3 regions of the Pseudoalteromonas sp. TAE56 genome follow, and region 3 is predicted to be linked to each of the others. Evidence: predicted binding sites of a transcription regulator. Region 3 holds the regulator's gene; each other region holds the start of a gene.

Region 1 (3,236 bases), on a different contig from region 3:
AAACCCGTTGTAGCATGGCACTGCATAGCAATAGGAACCGATACAGTTTCTTTAAGTGCTTTAATTAGTTTTTCAGCATCGTATGGCTTTAATAAACCCGCCATATCTTTAATACAAATTGAGTGACAACCTAAATCTTCTAATTGCTTAGCAAGAGTCAGCCACATTTCAAGCGTATGAACAGGGCTAACTGTGTACGAAATAGTACCTTGAGCGTGTGCGCCTACTTTTATAGCCGCTTTAATCGCTGTTTCAAGATTGCGTACATCGTTCATTGCATCGAATATACGAAATACGTCAACGCCATTTTTGTGTGCGCGCTCTACAAATTTTTCAACTACGTCATCAGCGTAATGACGGTAACCCAATAGGTTTTGACCGCGTAATAGCATTTGCTGTTTAGTATTGGGCATCGCTTTTTTAAGCGCACGAATACGCTCCCAAGGATCTTCGCCTAAATAACGAATACACGAATCAAATGTAGCACCGCCCCACGATTCAATAGACCAATAACCTGCATCATCTAGCTTGCTAGCAATAGGTAGCATATCGTCTAGGCGCATACGTGTTGCGAGCAATGATTGGTGCGCATCGCGTAATACCAATTCTGTTAATTTTAATTTAGCCATGTGTGTGCCCCTTATTTGTTATTTGATTTGTACTGAGCAATGGCAGCACTAATAGCAGCGATGTGCTCATTAGGCACACCTTGAGATTTAAAAGACGGTGATTTAACTGGTGATGCCTCTGGTTCGCTAAAGCGCGTCACCAAATTAGACATAAGCGTTACTGCACCAATTAATATCGACAGAAATACAAACACCCCAACCATACCAGTTAGCATTAAGCTACCAGCCGTTGTGAGTAGAGCACCTATATCCATTTTTCTCCCCCTTGAAACCCATATCGAAAATAAAAAATCGATTTAATTAAATATTTATTCACTGGATGATAACAAAACTAGTCGCTTTGTCTACATCTTGTAAATTGGTAAAACCAATTAAACTATAAACAACATAACACTCAACTTATTTACATGCCATAACCCAGCAACCATGCGCCCTACAATACACGTAGGAAATAACGACTATAGCTAATAGTTATATAGAAGTTGTTAATTAACTATTCAACTTTATAAAAATAAACACCAAACTTTATAATAAGTACAAAAACACGTACCAATTGTTAATTGGTCTTACCAAAAAATTTATTCTCAGTGGATTTTTGCCAGCAATTTGTAACAGTGTGAATAACTTACATAACAAAGCGTAAAAGTTACTAACTAACAAATAACTAAAAACACAACCAAAAAACATAAGCCACTGATATTAATCAAAAATAAACTTTGGCATGTAACTGGCATTAGTTATTATGAGCAAATTTGATAACCAAGGAGAAAACAATGTTACGCTGGACAATTACATTTTTAGTTATTGCTTTAATCGCTGCAGTGTTAGGTTTTGGTGGCATCGCAGGTGCCGCAGCTGGTATAGCAAAAATTATATTTTTTATCTTTTTAGTACTGTTAGTGATTTCATTAGTTTCAGGTGCACTACGTGGTAAATCGCCCAGGTAGATAAAGCATTCAACTAACACACTAAAATTCAATTAATACTTACAAGGAATTACATTATGAATTCAACAACTGTAAAAGCAGCACTAATCGGTCTATTCGCAAGTTTTTTCATCATGGGTTGTGAAGACAACCATGCAGAAGACGCAGGCGAACGTATTGATGAAGCAGTAACTGACGTGCAAAACAAAGTAGAAGATGCATGTGAAAATGTTAAAGAAGGCGTAAACGCTGAAGAAACTAACTGTTAATTCTTCTTGTATCGCTAAAAAACGGCCTTAGGGCCGTTTTTTTGTGTCTGTAATAAAATCACTGACTATAAAGCTGCTCATTTAGCGGTTAGCTTGTTAAAATAAAAAAAACGATACTTAAAGCAAGGCAATATGGCATTTACAACAACCTACACGCTAGATAAACCCTACTTTTATGAGTGCTTTGATGAGTCACTCCCGTACAGTAAACGCGCCAAACCTAAGTACTTTTTACTTGTACTACTGGTTGCGCTTGGTTTATTTGGCATTTATGTTTTAAACGATCATTACTTAGGATCGTTTATGATCATGCTAGGTGTACTAGAGTGCGTCGCTTTTTACTATCGCAGACCTTGGTGGGTAACCAGACAAATGCTCAGCAGAGCATCAGGCTCAGAAGTAACACTTACCTTTGATGAAGAAGGTATTAAATCGGCTAATCATTACAAAAGCTTTCAGCTAACTTGGCAAGACATAAGCGAAGTAATAGATACGCAGCAAGGTATTATTATTAAAAATAAAAGCGGCATGCAGTATATTTCAAAACAAATATTAACCCCAGAAACACTCGCTTTTATAAACAAAAAAGCCACTCAGTGAGTGGCTTTTGACTAGTTGAGTTAATTACTCAGCTACGTATACGTGTTGATTAAGCATTGCCCGGATTAGGGTTCGACTTTTCAGCTTGTATGCGCATGTAAATCTCTTCACGATGCACTGATACGTCTTTTGGTGCATTAACACCGATTCGAACTTGATTTCCTTTAACACCTAGAACAGTAACTGTTACTTCGTCACCAATCATTAGGGTTTCACCTACTCTACGAGTTAGTATTAGCATTCTCTTGCTCCCATGTTCCAATAAAAATTATAAGATTCCGCTTAAACATACTAATGAAAATTAGACTGAAAAGTAAGTAAAAACTCTCAATCTATCCATTTTCTGTTAAAAATGCTTTGTGTAATGCACGAACAGCCAACTCTAGGTACTTTTCATCTATTAAAACTGAAATTTTAATCTCCGAAGTCGAGACTAAAACCACATTAATATTTTCCTGCGCTAATGCATCAAAAAATAAACTTGCTACACCAGAATGCGATTTCATACCCATTCCAACAGCAGACACTTTAGCGACTGTTGGTAATCCGCTTATATTTTGAGCACTGAGTTGAGCTTGATCTTCGCTCAATAATTCAAGTGCTTGCAGATAATCATTCGAGTGCACAGTAAAAGCATAGTCTATTTTTTCAAAGATATGATTAACTTGATTAATCATATCTATTTCGATGCCATTATCAGCAAAAAGTTTCAATATTTTTGAAAGATATTGCGTACCGCTTGGCACACCATCTACTTTAATTAAACATTCGTCACGATTAAACGCAATCCCCGATACCACCTTGCTTGGCAT
Region 2 (3,236 bases), on a different contig from region 3:
GTCGTCCTGCACTACTTCACTATTTTGCGTAGACATACAGCCACTTAAAAATAATGTGCCCGCTGCAAATAAAATAATATTACGCATAATTCCCCCTACTCTATTAAAGCTGTTGATTGATGTAACTCATCATTTCGTCAACGGCCGAAATTACTTTTGAGTTCATTTCGTAAATACGCTGAGTTTCAATTAGGTTTACGAGCTCTTCAGTTACATTTACGTTTGAAGTTTCAAGTGAGCCTTGAATAATGCTCCCTAACCCTTCAACACCCGGGTTACCTTGTACCGGTGCACCACTTACAGCGGTTTCGGTATAAAGGTTTTGACCAATTGGCTCAAGGCCTGATGGATTAATAAAGTCACTAATTGTTAGCTGACCAATTACAACGTTATCGGCTTGCCCTGCAACACGTACAGATACTTCGCCGTCTTGCGAAACCGTAATTGATTGCGCGTCATCAGGTACATTCATTTCTGGCTGAATAACGTAACCAGCGCCCGATGTAACAATTCGTCCATCGCCATCGGTAGTAAACTGACCATTGCGCGAGTAAGCAATATTGCCATCTGGTTGCAGTACTTCAAAAAAGCCTTCACCAGAAATCATCCAATCTAGTGAGTTTTCGGTGGTCAACATGTTGCCTTGCGTAAACTCTTTTTGGTTAGCTACAACTTTAGCACCCGCACCTAACATTAAACCCGACGGCATTTCGGTATCTTGCGATGAACGACCACCTGGTTGATTAATATTTTGATAAAGTAAATCTTCAAATATAGCGCGGCTTTTTTTGTAACCTACGGTACTCGCATTCGCTAAGTTATTTGAAATAACCGATATATCGGTTTGTTGAGCGTCTAGCCCAGTTTTACTGATCCACAATGCTGGATTCATAATCGTGTCCTCACTTTAAAGTTAAACTATGCGTAATAACTGATCTTGACGCTCGTCAATTTCTTCAGCTGTTTTCATTAATTTCACTTGTAATTCGAATTGGCGCTGGTGGCTTATCATGTCGACCATTTCATGAACAGGGTTCACATTCGACATTTCAAGCGAACCACTTAAAACTTTTACATTGGCAGAGGTATCTACTGTTACATTTGCTTTTGGTCTAAATAAACCATCGTTACCTTTTTCGAGCTGTGAGCTATTTGCTTCTACCACTCTAAGCGTATCTATTTCTTCTAAAAAGTTAGCGGGAGCGCCCTGTGGTCGAACTTGAATAGCGCCATCTTGGCTAAACCCTATTTTTTCGACTGGGACGGGTAAAATAACAGGTCCACCTTCGCCAATAACTTGACGACCGTGGCTGGTTACGAGCATGCCTTGAGCAGTAACGTTTAACGTACCCACTTTTGTGTAAGCTTCATTACCGGAGGCATCTTGCACAGCAAGCCATGCGTTATCGCTCATCGCGATATCTAAGTCGCGCCCGGTTTGAACAATGCCACCCGATACCATGTTAGAACCCGGACGCTCTTGCATTGAAAATACACGGGTAGGCAAACCTTCGCCAAACGCTTGCATAGAACGCGCCTGCGCAAAGTCGGCTTTAAATCCTGTTGTATTTGCATTCGCCAAATTATTGGCTTTAAGCGCAAGCCCTTGCAGGCTTTGCTTAGCGCCAGAGGCTGCAATGTAGACCATTTTGTCCATAGTATCGACTCACATAAAAAATCTCTGAACTTATAAATGCAAAATAGGTGCCAGATTAAATTTGACGCAACATTGAGAGGTATTTAGAAAGGCTTACAAAGAGGACTTATAAAAAAGGCTGCAAAAATGCAGCCTAATATATTCAATGGGGTTTAACTTATCGAATCTGCAAAATACTTTGCTGAATTGTTGAGTTAACTTCAAGCGCACGTGAGTTTGCTTGGTAATTACGCTGCGCAGTAATTAAGTCTACAAGCTCATTAGTAAGGTTAGTATTTGATTGCTCAAGTGCTGATGAGTTAATTCCACCAAACGTACCCGAACCAGCTTCACCCGCTACAGGTTCACCTGAATCAATACTTTGCTTCCAACTTGTATCACCCACTTGTGATAACCCTTGTGAGTTTGGAAAACGTACCATAGCCACTTGGCCTAAAAATGTTGAGTCGCCATTACTGTAAGAAGCAACAATTTTACCGTCTGTGCCAATATCAATTCCGGCTAAACGACCAACTGTTGAGCCATCTTGATCGAGTGCTTTTACTTCAAAACCACTTGAATACTGAGTTGGGATACGTCCTGCCGTGTTATTTTCATCGCGCCAGTTAAGCTCAATACCAGTACCTGGGAAAGTTGCACCATTGTCTAGTAATGTTGATAAACCAGCACCAGAACCCGCTGGCAGTAGTATTTCATCAAAAGTAGTTGTATTTGTATTTGTCACACCACCTGTTGTTGATGGCAAACCACTTGAGTTAAAACCTAGGGTAGTCAGTGGTGTATAAGGTGTCGTTGTTTGTTCTCCACCAGTTGTGCCATCAACTACTTTGCCATCGAGTGTTGCGTATACTTCCCAACTGTTATCTGTACCACCTGCTGCGGCATCATCTTCTTTAGCAAAAAAGTATTGTAAGATGTGCGGCTCACCTAAAGAGTCATATACTGTTGTTGACGTAGATGAGTTATAAGTACCACTAGACGTAGGGTCAAAATCTAGACCTGATGGATCCGCCGTTGCATCTAAGTTAAACGACAAAAATACATTTTCTGTTGCGCGAGGAGAACCAGACGAATCAGGGATTTGAATTGGATCAGTTGTGCTCAAACTTACCGACGTTGTATCACCTGTAGATGAATCAACTGGGAATGCTTGTAAAAAGTTACCTTTTGCGTCAACCATAAAGTTATCTTGGTTAAGCTTAAATGCACCCGCACGTGTATATGTTAAATCTTGCGAAGATAAATCGTCGGTCATCGCAAAATAACCTTCACCAGTGATTGCTAAATCAAGTGAGTTATTTGTAAATTGCAGTGAGCCTTGGTGAAACTGCTGCGCAACCATGGTTGTTTGCACACCGTCACCATTTTTAGTCTTACCAGAGCTAAATACTGATGAAGCGTAAACATCGGCAAACTCAGCGCGTGACTCTTTAAAACCTGTGGTATTAACGTTTGCAATATTATTTGCCGTTACGTCTAAATCTTTTTGCGCGGCAGCAAGGCCGGTTAATGCAATATTGAAGCTCATAATTCACCTCTAACCTGTTAGTCTGTGGCCTGCTAGCAGGCGAAAAATACT
Region 3 (3,236 bases):
CTAAAAGCATTACCTACGACATTGAGCAACAGCTAATCAGTGCCGAAAAAGATGAAAACTCAACTGACCGCGTTCATACAATTTTAGTACCCATTGAAACTAAAAAAAGTAAAAAAAGCGACAAAGGTCAACCATGAGCACATTAAAAGCAGAACTATTAGCAAAGAGCTATAAAGGCCGTGAAGTTGTAAAAAACGTTGGCCTTGAAGTAAAAGCGGGCAGTATTGTTGGCTTACTTGGCCCTAACGGCGCAGGCAAAACAACCACGTTTTATATGATTGTAGGCCTTGTGCCTAGCGATAAAGGTAAAATATCGATAGATGATAACGATATTACTCTTTTACCTATGCATAGTCGTGCTAGATTAGGCATAGGCTACTTACCGCAAGAGTCTTCAATTTTCAGAAAGCTAACTGTTTATCAAAACTTAATGGCTATTTTAGAAACGCGCAAAGAGCTAAATAAACAAACTCGAGAAGATACACTCGATAAATTATTAGATGAATTTAGCATACAACACATTCGCGATAGCCAAGGTATGGCATTATCAGGTGGCGAACGTCGTCGTGTCGAAATAGCACGTGCGCTGGCAGCAGATCCTAAATTTATATTACTGGATGAACCGTTCGCTGGTGTTGATCCAATTTCAGTATTAGATATAAAGAAAATAATAGAACATCTTAAAAATCGTGGGATTGGAGTATTAATTACCGACCATAACGTAAGAGAAACCCTTGATGTTTGTGAAAAAGCCTACATTGTTTCTCATGGGGAGCTGATTGCATCAGGTACTCCAGAACACGTATTAAATGATAAAACAGTACGCGATGTTTACTTAGGCGAGCAATTTAGGCTGTAACATTTACGCCATGTCTTTAAGCATCTGCTAGTATTAATTATAACAACATAAAAGGATTGTTAGAGATACATGAGGCAATCACTACAGCTGCGCATGGGCCAGCAACTTACAATGACTCCACAGCTGCAACAAGCTATTCGTTTGTTGCAACTCAGTACATTGGATCTCCAGCAAGAAATACAAGAAGCTCTCGACAGCAACCCGCTATTAGAGGTTGAAGAACAAGACTACTCAGAAGATGCTGCTGGCAAAAACGAGCAAAAAGCTGATACCGATGACATAACTGTTAGCGCATCTGCCGATGATGCTCCAAGCGAATACGAACAAGATAGTGGTGAAGCACTTGCGAAAGACACGCTAAGTGACGACATGGCTATGGATGTTAGCTGGGATGAGTACATGAGTGCCGCTCCTGCAGCATCATCGGGTCCAATGCCTGAAGATGAATCAATTTATCAAGGTGCCTCTACAGAGACGCTCCATGAGTATTTAATGTGGCAGTTACAATTAACGCCATTTAGCCCTACAGACGAAGCTATTGCTATTGCCATCGTAGAAGCAGTTGATGATTCAGGTATTTTAACACTAAGCTGCGAAGAGATTTTAGAAAGCTTTAATCAAGAAAACGAAGATGATAACGAAGTCGAACTTGATGAAATTGAAGCTGTATTAAAACGCATCCAACTGTTTGATCCTGTTGGTATTGCTGCACGTAGTTTACAAGAGTGTTTGTGTATTCAGCTTAATCAGTTTGATAAAGAAACACCTTACATTAATGAAACAAAAATGATTTTAACCGAGCATATTGATTTATTAGCTGCTCGTGACTATCGTACATTAATGAAGAAAACCAAGCTCAAAGAAGAAGAGCTTAAAGAAGTAATGACATTAATCCATACTCTTAGTCCTAAGCCAGCAGATACTATTGTAAGAGAAGAATCTGAGTATGTTATTCCAGACGTGTCAGTTAAAAAAATTAAAGGCCGCTGGGTTGTTGAGTTAAACCCAGATAGCATGCCTAAAATTCGTGTTAATAGCCAATACGCTGCAATGTCTCGCACTGTGAAATCGAGTGGTGACAGCCAGTTTATTCGCTCGCATTTACAAGAAGCTAAATGGTTTATTAAAAGCTTAGAAAGTAGAAACGACACACTTTTAAAAGTAACTAATTGTATTGTTAAGCAACAACAAGGCTTTTTTGAACACGGCCCTGAAGCAATGAAACCAATGGTTTTAAATGATGTTGCTGAAATGGTAGAAATGCACGAATCAACAATTTCGCGCGTAACAACTCAAAAGTATATGCATACACCCCGTGGTATATTTGAGCTTAAATACTTTTTCTCAAGCCATGTAAGCACCGAAAACGGTGGTGAATGTTCATCTACAGCAATTCGTGCACTTATCCGCAAATTAATCGCTGCAGAAAACTCAGCAAAACCATTGAGTGATAGCAAAATAGCGGATATATTGGCTGAGCAAGGAATTAAAGTAGCAAGACGTACAATCGCAAAATACCGCGAATCTCTGGCTATTCCACCGTCAAATCAACGTAAAAGCTTGATCTAAGACGCAAAAAAAAGAGGGTAATGCTTATGCAACTAAACTTAACTGGTCGTCACGTAGAATTAACCGATTCACTAAGAGACTATATTAATACCAAATTTGCGAAGCTAGAAAGACACTCTGATCATATTAATAATGTTCATGTCATTCTCGATGTAGAAAAATTAAATCAAAAAGCAGAAGCCACAATACATGTAAGTGGTGCTGAGCTATTTGCCTCTACGGAACATCAAGATATGTATGCCGCCATTGACTCGTTGATCGACAAGCTCGATCGACAAGTAATTAAACACAAAGAGAAGCTTGCTCGACACTAATATGATGAAATTAAGCTCACTTATATGCCAGGACTGCAGCAAAGCTGCGGTCCTTTTTAATAGCAAAAAAAGAATTTTAGAGTTCATTAGCGAACTTGCTCACGACAAACTTCCGTATTTACCGCAACAGGATATCCTTACTGCTTTAATGAGTAGAGAGAAACTGGGTAGTACAGGTATTGGCCGTGGCATTGCCATTCCTCATGGTCGAATGAGCGGTGCAGAAGAGCCTTTAGCTTTAGTACTCGTTAGCGAAACTCCAATAAATTTTGATGCAATAGATAATCGTCCTGTTGATATTTTTGTCGCACTCATCGTACCAGATGGCGATAACCAACAGCACTTAAAGACTCTCGCAACCATTGCTGATAAACTAAACAACAAAGATTTTTGTAAACAGTTACGCTGTGCAAAATCAGATGCTGAGCTTTACCAAGTTATTGTCGATCAATCATAGTTTTATAAAGGGTGTTAAATGGAGTTAATTATCATAA

What was found. The regulator sigma-54, encoded in region 3, starts transcription at its own class of promoters, with help from an activator protein. The targets are predictions, from matches to a motif close to GTTGGCACGNNNNTNGNNT.
Region 1: L656_RS1000000122930 (DUF1328 domain-containing protein) is a predicted target of sigma-54. The motif match lies at 1,345-1,363, and genes of this name have one in related genera.
Region 2: L656_RS0110870 (flagellar basal body rod protein FlgF) is a predicted target of sigma-54. The motif match lies at 1,694-1,712, and genes of this name have one in related genera.

Annotation. Positions count from the first base shown of each region.
Region 1 is NZ_AUTN01000163.1:102,319-105,554, forward strand. It holds gene oadA (sodium-extruding oxaloacetate decarboxylase subunit alpha) at 1-629, opposite strand, end outside; gene L656_RS0121615 (OadG family protein) at 641-883, opposite strand; gene L656_RS1000000122930 (DUF1328 domain-containing protein) at 1,403-1,576, shown strand; gene L656_RS0121625 (hypothetical protein) at 1,633-1,824, shown strand; gene L656_RS0121630 (YcxB family protein) at 1,957-2,424, shown strand; gene csrA (carbon storage regulator CsrA) at 2,474-2,665, opposite strand; gene L656_RS0121640 (aspartate kinase) at 2,757-3,236, opposite strand, start outside.
Region 2 is NZ_AUTN01000102.1:53,037-56,272, forward strand. It holds gene flgH (flagellar basal body L-ring protein FlgH) at 1-87, opposite strand, end outside; gene flgG (flagellar basal-body rod protein FlgG) at 104-892, opposite strand; gene L656_RS0110870 (flagellar basal body rod protein FlgF) at 914-1,657, opposite strand; gene flgE (flagellar hook protein FlgE) at 1,815-3,185, opposite strand.
Region 3 is NZ_AUTN01000103.1:19,060-22,295, reverse strand. It holds gene lptA (lipopolysaccharide transport periplasmic protein LptA) at 1-137, shown strand, start outside; gene lptB (LPS export ABC transporter ATP-binding protein) at 134-859, shown strand; gene L656_RS0111060 (RNA polymerase factor sigma-54) at 929-2,428, shown strand; gene hpf (ribosome hibernation promoting factor) at 2,455-2,742, shown strand; gene ptsN (PTS IIA-like nitrogen regulatory protein PtsN) at 2,747-3,199, shown strand; gene rapZ (RNase adapter RapZ) at 3,218-3,236, shown strand, end outside.